Regions from separate parts of the Paenibacillus canaveralius genome, predicted to be linked through region 1. Evidence: riboswitches for the same ligand, from Rfam matches in the RefSeq annotation. Region 1 holds a riboswitch; each other region holds the start of a gene.
What was found. Region 1 has a riboswitch for cobalamin ahead of cobJ (precorrin-3B C(17)-methyltransferase). Riboswitches for the same ligand answer to the same signal wherever they lie in the genome.

Region 1 (3,314 bases):
ATGGTGCATTGGTGGCTCGGCAAAGGAGTCGACGGTTTCCGCTTCGATGCCATCGCTCATATCGTAAAAGCGCAGGGGCTGCCGGATGCCGATAATCCCAAGCATCTGCCCGTCGTGCAGGCTTATCAGCTTTTTTCCAATCTGGAGAAGGTACATACGCTGCTGCAAAAGCTTCATGACCAGGTGCTTTTCGATTATGACATCATGACGGTGGGCGAAACGTCCGGACTCGGTCCGGAGCAGGCACTGGAATACGTGGGGGACGAGCGCCACGAGCTGAACATGGTTTTCCAGTTCGAGCATATGAATCTGGATGCGGCTTCCGCCGGGACGGGCAAATGGGAGTCGAAGCCGTGGACCCTGCCGGAGCTGAAAAAGGTGATGAGCCGCTGGCAGACGGTCCTTCACGATAAAGGATGGAACGCCAACTATCTCGGCAATCACGATCAGCCCCGCCCCGTTTCGAGGTTCGGAAATGACGGCCGGTACCGGGTGGAGTCCGCCAAAATGCTGGCCACGTTTCTTCTGACGCTGGAGGGGACGCCGTATATTTTTCAAGGGGAAGAAATCGGCATGACCAATGTCGCGTTCGATCTGATCGGCGATTACCGCGATGTGGAAACGATCAATTACTACAAGCAGGCGGAGCTGCTCGGCAAACCCCAGGACGAAATCATGAAGGCCATCTGGAAAAAAAGCCGGGACAACGCCCGCACCCCCATGCAGTGGGACGGTACGGCTAACGCGGGGTTTACGACAGGGGAGCCGTGGATGAAGGTCAACCGGAACTACCGCGAGATTAACGCGGCCGCAGCGGCAGCCGATCCCGATTCCATCTACCACTATTACCGGAGCCTGATCGCGCTTCGCAGAAAGCACCCCGTCGCCGTATACGGCGAGTATAAGCTGCTGCTTCCGCTGGACACGGAAATTTATGCGTACACGCGGACGCTGGACGGGGAGAAGCTGCTGGTCGTGCTGAACTTTTTCGGCGGAACGCCGGAGTTTTCGTGGCCGGAGGAGCTGGGGGAGGGGAAGGACGCGGAGCTTCTGATTTCGAATTACGATCCCGTCTCCGGCGAAGATATCGGGGTCCTCAAGCTGCGGCCTTACGAAGCGAGGGTTTATCGGCTCGGCTGAGGTGACCGTTTTATCGGCATAGACAAGTTCTTTGACCGGATGTTATGATGAACAGAACACAATCGAATATGGTAAAAACAGGTGCGGAGCCCATTCGAACGGATCAGACAGTCCGTAAGAACAGGGTTTCGCTTAAAACGGGAAGTTCGGTGAAAGACCGACGCGGACCCGCCACTGTAAGGAGCTCCCCGCATTGCAGGGAAAAAATTTTTTCGGCATCAACGTCACTGGATTTATCCGGGAAGGCGCCGAAGAAAGCTCCGAGCCAGGAGACCTGCCTGTTTGAATAACACTAGATAACCTACGAGGATTTAGGGAGGTGTTGAGAACGGCTGAATCGCTGCCAGCAGCGGCTTGCCGGACCCGGGTCATACAAGACAGCCCGCGGACCGGCGGTCTGTACGGGTTGGAAGCATATGCGGGATTTTCCCGCTGAATGGCTCGAAAGTTCGAAGCATTTCTATCCAAGGAGGATGGAAATGCTTTTTTTTATGGCCCGGACGGGATGAAAAGGGGAACGGCGGGTATGCCGGAAGGCACCGACGTGTATATACAAAGGTCTGTCTGTAGAAAAGCCGGATCGAACGATAGCGGCTGCCGGGCGTAAGCGCCGCAGCTTTCTTTACAGCGAAGAGGAGGAATGGGAATGGCCGGTAAACTGCTTATCATCGGATTTGGCCCCGGAGACGAAGCCCATATTACAAAACGCGCACGCGAGGCGATTTCGGAAAGCGAAGTCATTATTGGCTATAACACTTACGTGGATCTGATCCGCAGCCTGATCGACGGCAAACAGGTCGTGCGTACGGGCATGACCGAGGAAGTAAGCCGCGCGCAGGAAGCCGTCAGACAGGCGGAGGCCGGACGCAAGGTAGCCGTCATATCGAGCGGCGATGCGGGTGTATACGGCATGGCGGGTCTCGTGTACGAGGTGCTGATCGAGAAAGGCTGGAAGCCCGACGGGGGAGTCGAGGTCGAAATCGTACCCGGCATCTCGGCCATCAACTCATGCGCTTCGCTGCTGGGAGCCCCCGTGATGCACGACGCGTGCACGATCAGCCTCAGCGATCACCTGACGCCTTGGGATCTCATCCGGCGCAGAGTCGAGGCGGCCGCATCCGCCGATTTCGTCATTGCGCTGTACAACCCTCGGAGCGGGAGGCGGACACGGCAGATCGTGGAGACGCAGCAGATTTTGCTGAAGCACCGCTCTCCGGATACCCCGGTAGGTATCGTCAAAAGCGCCTACCGCGACAGGGAGCACGTCGTGCTGACGACGCTTGCGGAGATGCTGGAGCATGACATCGGCATGCTCACCACGGTGATCATCGGCAACTCCGCGACCCGCAACTATGAAGGGCTCATGATTACGCCGCGGGGCTATCAGCGCAAGTATACGCTGGACAGCGATATCCAGCCCCTGCGTCCTCATGAGCGTCTTCGGCGGGAGGCCGAGCCGTGGGCTCTGGAGCAGGATGGGGAAACCGGCGCGGAAGACACGCCGGCCTTGGAGGGCAAGGAATCCGCTTGTGCCTCGGAGGAACAGTCCGATGCCGCTTTGCGGCCGGATGAAGCGCGGGACACCGGTCTGCCGTCCCTCTTCGACGAGGACGAATACGGGGACGACGGATACGGCGAATACAGCCCGGAAGCCGAGGGGACCGGCACGGCCGAAGACTACGGCCGCGAAGATTTGCCGGTCCGCACACAAGCGGCCGGCACACGCTCCGCGTACGATACGTCAGCGGTTACCGGGGAGTATGAGGACTCGGCGGTTGCCGTGGCGGTCCGTCCGCCTGCCGCACCCGCACGGTCTGCCGCTCCGACTGCTTTTGAGCTTGCGGAGGAAGCCCTCCGTCTCGTTACGGGCGAGCCCGGCGGGCCGGCTGCTTCCGCTTCCCCGAGCGGTTTTTTCCGTCAGCAGGCTATTCTCGAGTTCGCCGTCAGTCCCGGTCTTGCGAACAAAAACCTGACCGCCAAACAGCTGATGGTCCTCGCCGAGGCCGTCGGCGATAAAGGAACGATGGAGTATACCCCCCATCACCAGCTTCTCGTCAAGCTGCGGACCGACGATCCCGATACCGTGACGAAACGGCTTCGCGGCGAAGGGCTTCTGCTGGCTCCGGTCGGCGATGTGGTTCAGGTCAAAGCCTGCGACTTCTGCAATATGGACA
Region 2 (3,314 bases), 1.2 Mb from region 1:
CACTTTGGACAGGAGTTCAGGGGGATAGTTGATTGTTAACTAATTCATGCCTATCGGGGACACGACAACGATGTTAAGATGATTTTATACTTAATTAAGGAGCTCCCGGAGTGCCGAATAATAACAGTCTTATTTCAAAAACGGTTGTACTAGCAGAAAAAGCCGGATTAAAGGACATTACTCCTCTCGAGCTTGGGAATGGCGGGAACCTGGTCGTTCATTTGGCCCCGTATCCGATTGTGGCTCGAATAGCCACTGTGCTTTCAAGAGATCATGCAGAGTACGCTTACAAGGTACTGGTTCGTGAATTAAGAGCCGTACGTCATCTCCATTCAAAGGGGGTGCCGGTACGATGGCCAACTGACCTTACGGATGCGGGACCATACGATATTGACGGCACATGGATGACGCTTTGGAAGTATGTTCCCCCTACAGACCTGCAACGCCCTTCGCCAAGCGAAGCGGTTGAATTGGTTAATAGACTTTCACTGGCATTGAAAGATTTTAGCGACGAGATTCCTGTGCTTGGTGTTTGGGAGCGGACATGTCAATCGGCTTTTAGATTAATTAAACATCCGGATAGGCGCATACAAAAGTTGCTAAATCTGTTCTTCGCGATTGATAGAGAGATGCGTCTCGAAACAAGTTTGCTAATACCGTCTCATGGAGATGCTCATTCAAGAAACTTATTACCGAGTCCTGAAGGCTGGATCTGGTCGGACTTTGAAGATTTGTCGTTGATGCCCGCATACTGGGATTTGGCTTCATATGTAAGCAATCTTGCCTTATTCAATGGAATACAGGAGCCAACCTTTCAATATATCTGGAGTCGGATAAATAATCAGGCCGATAAGCAAGCTTTTGGATTTGCTGTTACCGCACGCATACTTATGTCCACTTTAGGTAACTTGGATTTCGCGCTTTCAGGCAACGGAGATTTGGAATTTGCATATAAACAGCTTGGTTTGGCAAAAGATTTTATTAATCAAATAAACCTGATTATTGAAGAGGGATAACCTTCGCGGCTCCCCTCCATAGTCCGAAGCTTGGAGGTCCCGCCTTACCGGTACACCTGCCTGCACGTTTGCTCCGCTCATTTGCCAAAACGCGGGATTTCAACTACTATTAACCGTGAAGTTGTTTGGCATGCTGCGTATCTTAAGACAATTGAATAACAAACATTCTTTATCAAACAGGTTCCGGTTCATTCTCCAAGGAGAGGGAACGGATTAAAAGGGAAGTCCGGTGCAATTCCGGCACGGTCCCGCCACTGTAAGGGAGAAGGGGGATATCCCCCGGCTGAAGCGCAATATGCCACTGGGTAAACCGGGAAGGCGCGCAGGAGTTTCCCGAGTCAGGAGACCTGCCTGTTTACCGGTAACTTCATTCCTACGCGGATATAGGATGGCGTTGATGCGAATGTTCTCCCTAATCGCCAGGGTCTTTCTGCTTCCATCTGTTGTGGAAAGGACCCGCACGCCTTTATGCGACGAACCGAACATCCTGCCTCCGGGGGGATGTTTTTTTATTTGCGGATAAATGAAATCCGCTCCCCGTCATGACAGTAATCAATGCGCGTAAGAAAAAAGGCAGCCGGAACCGACTATTTACCACCTATGGGGAGGAAAAGAGATGTATTACGGAGTCAAACTAAATACGAATTACAAATCCCTCTGGCAGGAGGGGATGAAAGACTGGGACGGAAATCTTCCCGTAAGGATGACGGATGACGTCAAGGAAGAAGGATTCTGGAACGCTTTTATGAAAAAGAAAGAAGAAACGGGCGTGGATTCCTGGGTCGCCAATCTGCGAAAGGAGCTTATCTCTTTTATCGATCCCGGTGAGGACGTGCTGGAAATCGGGCCCGGCTGGGGTAACTATACGTTCGAAGCGGCCGAAAAAGCGGGTTCCCTTACGTGCGTCGACAGCTCCGAGAGCGTGCTTGCTTTCTTGAAGGCGGCAGCGGAGCGGAAGGGGTGGAATCACGTAAACTTTGTGCACGCCAAGTGGGAGGAGCTTCCCGTGGTGGAGCCGGCCGACGTTGTATTCGGTGTCAACTGCTATTACCGGATGCAGGAGATCGACCGTGCGCTTCTGCACATTAACAACACGGCGAAGCGTCTTGGAATCGCGGGGATGGTAAGCGGTCCGGAAAGACCGCATTACAAAGACATCGCGGAGCAGTTGGGCTGCAGAATCAAGTTTCAACGCAGAGATTATATTCATTTGCAGAATCTGCTTTATGAACTTGGAATCGATGCAAACTGTAAAATCGTCAACCTGCACAAAACATACGCGTATGACACGGAAGAGGATTTGCTGAAGGACAACCTGAGCATGATTCTGGATAAGGACTACGACCGGAAGGAGGCAGTCCGGCTGCTGTATGCGTACGTGCGTGAAGCCGACGGCAAGCTGATATACCCCCACAATTTCAAAGCGGCTCTCCTTTACTGGAAGCCGGAGAAACGGCTGGAGCCTGCGGACCTGTCCACGGAAGTGAAACGGGTCGTCCAGGTTTAAAATCAGCCCCGTTTAAGCATTTGCCCGGTAACGCGATTTGGCGTGCCGGGATTTTTTGTGGCTTTACCACTGGACAAGGGAAAGGCTTGTCATAAATTCCAACAGGCCCGCATAGAGATGAACAAGAGGAATCGGTTGAGGGAGAAGTCTTTCTTGTTGAAAAACGTAATGATTACGATTAAAATAAAGGAACTGCCGCAAACAGGAGGGAAGAACGTGCATGTTGACGGAACAAACAGAAGGATGAGGAAAAGAAACCTGATCGTTCTCGCAGGGGGAAGTTTCCTGGCCGTACTGATCTGGCAAGCCATGCGAAAAGGGATAATGGTTTTGCCGGACCCCTCGGTCATCGGGCTGTTCAAAACGATGTTCATCGGCATCGTGCTCGAAGCGGTTCCTTTTATTATGCTGGGTGTGGTGCTGTCCTCGTTCATGCAGGTCTACATCCCCGAAACCTGGATCCGTAAAGCGATCCCCCGGAATCCCTTTCTCGGACTCGTGTTCGCCTGCCTGCTCGGCATTTTGTTTCCGATCTGCGAATGCGGCATGATTCCGGTCGTCCGCCGGCTGATCAACAAGGGAATGCCCTTGTACATAGGCGTGGTCGTCATACTTGTGGGGCCCATCGTCAACCCGGTCGTTTATGCGGCCACCTACACGGCTTTCCGGATGAATCCCGAAATGGTGTATGCCCGGATGGGACTGGCTCTTGGTGCGGGCGCGCTGATCGGCCTGTTCGTCTACGCGTTTATCAACAAAAATCCTCTGAAACACAGGCTGGACACGCTGTA
Region 3 (3,314 bases), 1.8 Mb from region 1:
ACTGGTAGAAGAATCTTGCCCTCAGCAGAATGGGAACAAAGCCGGCCGCATAGAGAATGACGTCCGAAACGCCGAAAGACGGGAACATGACCCCATGAAAAATGAGCATCATCCCGAGCGCCGTAAACCCGCCGTAGTACCCTCCGTACATAAAAGCGAGCAGAAGAGGAACGCCTCTTAAATCCCAATAAAAATCGGGAACGAGGTACATGACCGGATAACTTATGCTGAAAATGCCGGAAAATCCCATCAGGATTCCCATCAGAAACCGGTTCCGGATTTTTTCTCTTTTGTAAAATCGGGTTAGCATAAAAATCTGATAAATATGAGGAGGAAATGTCATGATGAACAAATGGACAAGGATATCTTTCACGGGCCGCACTCTCTTTCTGAAAGAAAAAAGAACTCAGATTCCTATTATGGAGTTCTCTGGCAGATAATGCAATAAATAATGATGCCGCCCGGGCGGAAAATCATCAAATATTGGTGAACATGGAGGATTATTTCACCAAGTTGTTGAATCTTTTCAGAACAAGCCGGAGGTGTTGAGAATGAAAATACTCGTCAGCCAGCCTAAGCTGGAGCGGAATCTGCACGGCGAACCGCTGTTCATCTCGAAATGCGATGTACGCAGCCGTATCGTGAATCTGCGCACCAAAGAAATCACGGTTTGCGAGGATGCCGTAAAGGAGGATATCTCATGAAAACCGACAGAGAAGCTTTAAAACCTGAAGTGGAGGCGTATCTCAACCGGATCGGTTACGAAGGGCCGCTGGATGGCAGTCAGGAAGCGCTTGCCAGGCTGCAGGAGCTCCACCTGCACACCGTTCCGTATGAAAATCTGGATATTCTGAACGGTGTTCCGCTGTCACTGGACATAAAACATTTATGCCACAAAATCGTCGAGCGGCGGCGGGGCGGCTACTGCTTCGAGCTGAACGCCCTGTTCGGCTGGCTGCTGCGCCAGCTCGGTTACCCCGTGACCGATTATGTCGCCCGGTTCTGGCGGGACGAGACGGAGCTGCCGCCAAAACGCCGCCATCACGTGCTGAAAGTGGAAGCGGAAGGAGTCAGCTACTTATGCGACGTTGGCGTCGGGGGCATAGTGCCGAGAAGACCCGTCCGTCTTGCCGAGAAGGTGGAGCAGCGGCAGGGCGAGGAGCAATACGTCATGGAACGGGACCCCGTATTCGGCTGGGTGCTTTCCGAGAAGCACCATGGAAGCTGGAGACGCATCTACTCGTTCACCGAAGAGCCTCAACTGCCCAAAGATTTTGTCATGGCCAGTTTTTGGTGCGAGCACAGCCCGGACTCCATTTTCACAAAAAATGCGATGGTAGCCATCCGGACCCGGGAAGGACGAAATTCGGTGTCGGGCAAGGAGTTCAAGCTTTTCACCTCCGAAGGCGTGCAGACGTTCATCCCTGAAAACGATGCCGCCTACAAGGAAGCTCTGCTGACCCATTTCGGCATTCCGGCGGAATAAAGCTTGCATAAACATGCCGCGTTGTGTATAGTCATTTCTAAGTTAACCAATTGAATATGTTGGGAATAGGTGCCCAGCCCCTCGGGGGAACTGGAGCTTAAAAGGGAAGTCCGGTGAAAAACCGGCGCGGTCCCGCCACTGTAACAGAGGAGTCAAGGCGAACATGCCACTGGTCTTAGACCGGGAAGGCAGCCGAAGATGATGATTCTGGAGCCAGGAGACCTGCCTGTTCTGACAGCACTGCTTTACCTACGGGAGATAGGGAGGTGTTAAAGTACGGGCCGCTGTATATACAAACAGAGGGCGTCTTTATCCTTGTCTGCTTCGGGATAATGACGTCCTTTTTTTATTTGATCAGTTAAAAAAGCAACGAAACAGAGAACTTATGCAAACATCCAATTCAAGCGACTATCAGGAGGTCAAGATCATGAACGCATTGACAAGCAGCAGTTTGGGATACCCGAGGATCGGAGCGGGACGTGAATGGAAGAAGGCGCTGGAGTCTTACTGGGCCGGCAAAATCGGCGAAGAGGAGCTGACGGGGAAGCTGGCGGAAATCCGTTTGGGAATTTTGCGCAATCAGCGGGAAAAGGGTATCGGGCTTATCGCGGTCAACGATTTTACGGGATACGACCATGTGCTGGATACGGCCGTGATGTTCGGCATCGTACCCGACCGGTTCGCTTACGAGGGCGGTGAAGTATCTCTGCGCACCTACTACGCGATGGCGAGAGGGGAAGAGGGAGCGGCCGCGTGCGAAATGACGAAGTGGTTCAACACCAACTATCATTATATCGTGCCGGAACTTCAAGGCGCCGAGCCGAAGCTGGTCGAGAACAAGCCTCTTAAAGCTTATCGCGAAGCGAAGGAGACGCTCGGAATCGAGGGCAAGCCCGTTCTGCTCGGACTGTTTACGTTTCTGAAATTGTCCAAAGGATATGTGGATACGGAAACCGATGCCTGGATCGACCGGCTGCTTCCGCTGTACGGCCAAGTGCTGAAAGAGCTGGAGCGCGAAGGCGCCGAATGGGTGCAGATCGACGAACCGGTGCTGTCGACTAACGTAAGCGCCGGCGATATGGAACGGATCGAGCGGATCTACAAAGCTTTGACCGAGGCGGCTCCGGGGCTGAACATTATGCTCCAGACCTACTTCGAATCCGTGGAACATTACGACAGGGTCGTACGGCTGCCCGTAAGCGGGATCGGGCTTGATTTCGTGCACGGCGGCGAGAAGACACTGAAACTTCTGAAGAGCGAAGGATTTCCCGACAGCAAAGTTTTGGGAGCGGGTATAGTGGACGGCCGCAATATTTGGCGTTCCGATCTGAAGGAGAAGCTGAATACGCTTCAAGACATTTTAGCCGTCGTTCCCGAGGAACGGGTGATCGTCCAGACGTCCTGCAGCCTGCTGCATGTGCCGGTGTCCACCGTTCACGAAGACAAGCTGGAACCGGTGCTGAGAGACGCTCTTGCCTTCGCGGACGAGAAGCTGGAGGAAATCGTTCTGCTGGCGAAAGCGGCGGTATCCCCGGCGGCGGAAACCGACGAAGCGCTGCGGCAGAATGAACAAGCGCTTGCCGCCCTCCGGTCATCCGAAGCCCGCGGCAACAAAGACGTGCAGGCGGCCGCTTTGCGGCTTCAGAAGGTACCGGCGGCGCGCGGCGCGGCCTTCGGCGAGCGCCGGGCTCTGCAGCGTGAAAAGTGGAAGCTGCCTTTTCTGCCGACGACGACGATCGGAAGCTTTCCGCAGACGGCGGAAGTGAGACAGGCTCGGTCCAAATGGAGAAAAGCGGAATGGACGGACGAGCAGTATAAAGCGTTTATC
Region 4 (3,314 bases), 930 kb from region 1:
CCCGCAGGACTGGCTGAAGCGGGTGTTCGGCAAGCGCACCTTCGGCAGCACGGTAGCCGGCGGCCTCAGCGCCATGCCCGGCATGATGTGCTCCTGCTGCGCCGCTCCGGTAGCGGTCGGCATGCGCAAGCAGTCGGGCTCCATCGGGTCGGCTCTCGCTTTCTGGATCGGCAACCCGGTATTGAACCCCGCGACGATCATCTTCATGGGCTTCGTGCTCGGCTGGAAATTCGCCATCCTGAGAATTGCCGCGGGAATCGTGCTCGTGTTCGGCGTCTCTTACTGGGCGGAACGCCTCGTTAAGCAGGATGATGCCGTGACAGGCGAGCTTCCACAAACACAGGCTGTGCAGCCGCAATCCGGTCCATTGGCCGTCCGCTGGCTGAAAGCGCTCTGGACGATGTTCTGGACCGTAGTGCCCGTCTACTTCATCGCCGTGTTTATTCTCGGCGCCCTTCGCGCCTGGCTGTTCCCGGCTCTTGACCCCGCGATCGGCAACAGCCTTGCCGCTTTGATCGGATTGGCTTTGGCCGGCACCCTGTTCGTCATCCCGACCGCCGCGGAAATTCCGATCGCCAAAACGATGATGGCCCTGGGGCTCGGCACGGGACCGGCAGCCGCGCTTATAATGACGCTGCCCGCCGTCAGCCTGCCTTCCCTGATTATGGTGCGCAAGGCTTTTCCCGCGCGTGTGCTCTGGTTCACGGCCGGTATGGTCGCCCTGACGGGCATCTTAACCGGCGTGATCGGCATTTTCGTTCTATAAGCCCGACCATTTTGGCGCTCGGACTTTGATCCAATTTTATAGAAATGCTTATACGCGAGAGGGCGGGCCTACCCCCTCTCGTTTTTCTTTTGCCCGATTAAAAGACAGCGATTTCAAATCCCGCGGAAAAACAGCCTGGCGAAGCCGCTCTCCGCAGCGTTCCGGCCTTGAAAATCTTGCCTTTTCCGCGATTGACAAGGTCTGGGACATCCTGTAGTATTATCACGGAAAACCGCATATTTGTGGAAACGGGTATTTTAGAGACACTCTAAAATTTAAAAGGGAAGAACGGTGAAATGCCGTCGCGGTCCCGCCACTGTAAGGGGAAACACTCTCATTCACATCCGGCAAGAAGCCACTGGAACCAGAACGTTCCGGGAAGGCGCCGGTATGGAAGCCCCGAGCCAGGAGACCTGCCTGTTTTGACAGCACTGATACGACCTACGAGGAATAGGGAGGTGTTTGAGATCGCAAACTTTTTTTGTTGCGTGCATAAGGCATCGTGTTCCCCTACGAAGGGAAAGATGTCTTTTTTTGTGTGCGGAAAAATGGACCGGAAACCGCCGGATCGGAATCACCGGAAAGAGCTTGCGGAGCCGGCAGCCTGACCGCCGGTGTAAACAATCAGCGTCCGAAAACGCGGCAGGGGCAAGAACCCCTGCTGCCGCATCACCGCCCATTAAGGCGGCCCCCATCATAAAGGAGGATTTCCGATGAACATCCGTAAACCCCTGGCGTCTTTCCTGCTCATAGCCGGATTCGTCTGCTTTTTCCTGATAAACGAGCCCGAATCGGCTTACGCCATGCATATCATGGAGGGCTTTTTGCCGCCCTTCTGGGCCTTATTCTGGTGGGTCGTCTTCCTGCCTTTCTTCATCCTGGGCGTCCGCGCTCTGGTCCGGATTACGAAAGAAACGCCGGAGCTTAAGCTTATGCTCGGCCTGGCCGGCGCCTTTACATTCGTCTTGTCCGCCCTGAAAATTCCTTCCGTTACGGGGAGCAGCTCCCACCCGACGGGCACCGGACTCGGAGCTATCCTGTTCGGACCGCTGCCCATGAGCGTGCTCGGCTCCGTCGTCCTTCTCTTCCAAGCCCTCCTGCTCGCCCACGGCGGTCTTACGACACTGGGCGCCAACGCATTCTCGATGGCCGTAGCGGGCCCTTTCGTCGGCTATGCCGTGTACAAGCTCATGATCAAATCGACGGGCAGACAGAAGCTCTCCGTCTTTACGGGCGCCGCGCTTGCCGACCTGACCACCTATCTGGTCACTTCCGTACAGCTTGCGGTGGCATTCCCCGCGGCTGAAGGCGGCATCCTCGCGTCTTTTGCCAAATTTGCGGGAATCTTCGCCGTTACTCAGATTCCGCTCGCGATTAGCGAAGGACTGCTGACCGTACTGGTTCTGAGCTGGCTGCAGGCCTATACGCCGCATGAAATTTCCGCTCTGCAGCGAAATTTGAAAGGAGCTGACCGTTCATGAAAACGTGGAAAAAGAATGTGTGGATTCTGGCCGCAGTCGTCCTCCTTGCCGTCCTGCCGCTCGTTTTCGTCCAAGGAGAGTTCGGTGGAGCCGACGGGGCCGCGGAAGAAGCGATTCAAGAAATCGCTCCCGATTACGAGCCTTGGTTCGCATCGCTGATGGAACCTCCGGCTGAAACCGAAAGCATGCTTTTCGCGCTGCAGGCCGCGCTCGGGGCCGGTTTTATCGGATATGTAATCGGCCTGTATAAGGGGAGAGCTTCCAAACCGAAACCGAAAGCATGATGCTCAAGCGGATTGACACGATTTCTTACGCCAACGCATTCCGGGGAGTCTCTCCCGTCTGGAAGTGCGGATTTGCCGCCTGCCTCTTTTTGCTTTCCTATGCCGGGGCACCGCCTGTTCAAGCCGCCGTGTTCGGATGGATGACACTTTGGTCTCTGCTTTACGCGCGTGTCCCGGCCAATCTTTACTGGCTCGTTTACGGCGGTTCCCTGCTCTTCTTCGCGGCCAGCCTCCCGGCTCTCCTGCTCGAATTCTCAGCACATGCGGAACCCCGGACTGCCCTTGCTTCGGGTTGGATCATCGGAACGGCCGGTCCGTGGACCGTATACGTCACGAAGGAATCTTTAACCCGCACAGCCGAGCTGTTTATGCGGGTTTCCGCCTGCCTGGCTTGTCTGCAATTTGTTCTGTTCACGACGCCTTTGCTGGAAATTCTTCAAGTGATGAAAAAAATCCGCGTTCCTCAGATCGTGATCGAGCTGACTCTGATTATGTACCGCTTTATTTTTTTGCTGGCCGATACGGCTCACGCCATGCGGACCGCCCAGCGCTGCCGGGGCGGGCAGAAGGGATTCGCGGGCGGCCTGCGGGATACCGCGCTGCTGATCGTCCATCTGTTCGGCCGGACGATGCAGCGTTACCGGGGACTGGCCTACGGGCTTACTTCCCGCGGCTTCACGGAACGGATCGAACTCGCCCCCTATGAAGCGATCCCCGTACCGCGGCGCTACAAAGCCGAAGGCGTGACGGGAATCCTCATGCTGACGGCAGCACAGATTTGGC

Region 2: another riboswitch for cobalamin. It lies ahead of ABC395_RS14985 (class I SAM-dependent methyltransferase); the one in region 1 lies ahead of cobJ (precorrin-3B C(17)-methyltransferase).
Region 3: another riboswitch for cobalamin. It lies ahead of metE (5-methyltetrahydropteroyltriglutamate--homocysteine S-methyltransferase); the one in region 1 lies ahead of cobJ (precorrin-3B C(17)-methyltransferase).
Region 4: another riboswitch for cobalamin. It lies ahead of ABC395_RS25010 (energy-coupling factor ABC transporter permease); the one in region 1 lies ahead of cobJ (precorrin-3B C(17)-methyltransferase).

What each region holds. Positions count from the first base shown of each region.
Region 1 is NZ_JBDFMM010000001.1:4,593,630-4,596,943, reverse strand. Features, by position in the region: gene ABC395_RS20775 (glycoside hydrolase family 13 protein) at 1-1,140, shown strand, start outside; cobalamin riboswitch at 1,233-1,436, shown strand; gene cobJ (precorrin-3B C(17)-methyltransferase) at 1,787-3,314, shown strand, end outside.
Region 2 is NZ_JBDFMM010000001.1:3,344,848-3,348,161, reverse strand. Features, by position in the region: gene ABC395_RS14990 (aminoglycoside phosphotransferase family protein) at 111-1,016, shown strand; cobalamin riboswitch at 1,178-1,385, shown strand; gene ABC395_RS14985 (class I SAM-dependent methyltransferase) at 1,633-2,523, shown strand; gene ABC395_RS14980 (permease) at 2,677-3,314, shown strand, end outside.
Region 3 is NZ_JBDFMM010000001.1:2,754,820-2,758,133, forward strand. Features, by position in the region: gene ABC395_RS12675 (ATP-binding protein) at 1-373, opposite strand, end outside; gene ABC395_RS12680 (hypothetical protein) at 552-704, shown strand; gene ABC395_RS12685 (arylamine N-acetyltransferase family protein) at 701-1,486, shown strand; cobalamin riboswitch at 1,537-1,730, shown strand; gene metE (5-methyltetrahydropteroyltriglutamate--homocysteine S-methyltransferase) at 1,914-3,314, shown strand, end outside.
Region 4 is NZ_JBDFMM010000001.1:5,522,239-5,525,552, forward strand. Features, by position in the region: gene ABC395_RS25005 (permease) at 1-766, shown strand, start outside; cobalamin riboswitch at 1,000-1,201, shown strand; gene ABC395_RS25010 (energy-coupling factor ABC transporter permease) at 1,480-2,247, shown strand; gene ABC395_RS25015 (energy-coupling factor ABC transporter substrate-binding protein) at 2,244-2,531, shown strand; gene cbiQ (cobalt ECF transporter T component CbiQ) at 2,528-3,314, shown strand, end outside.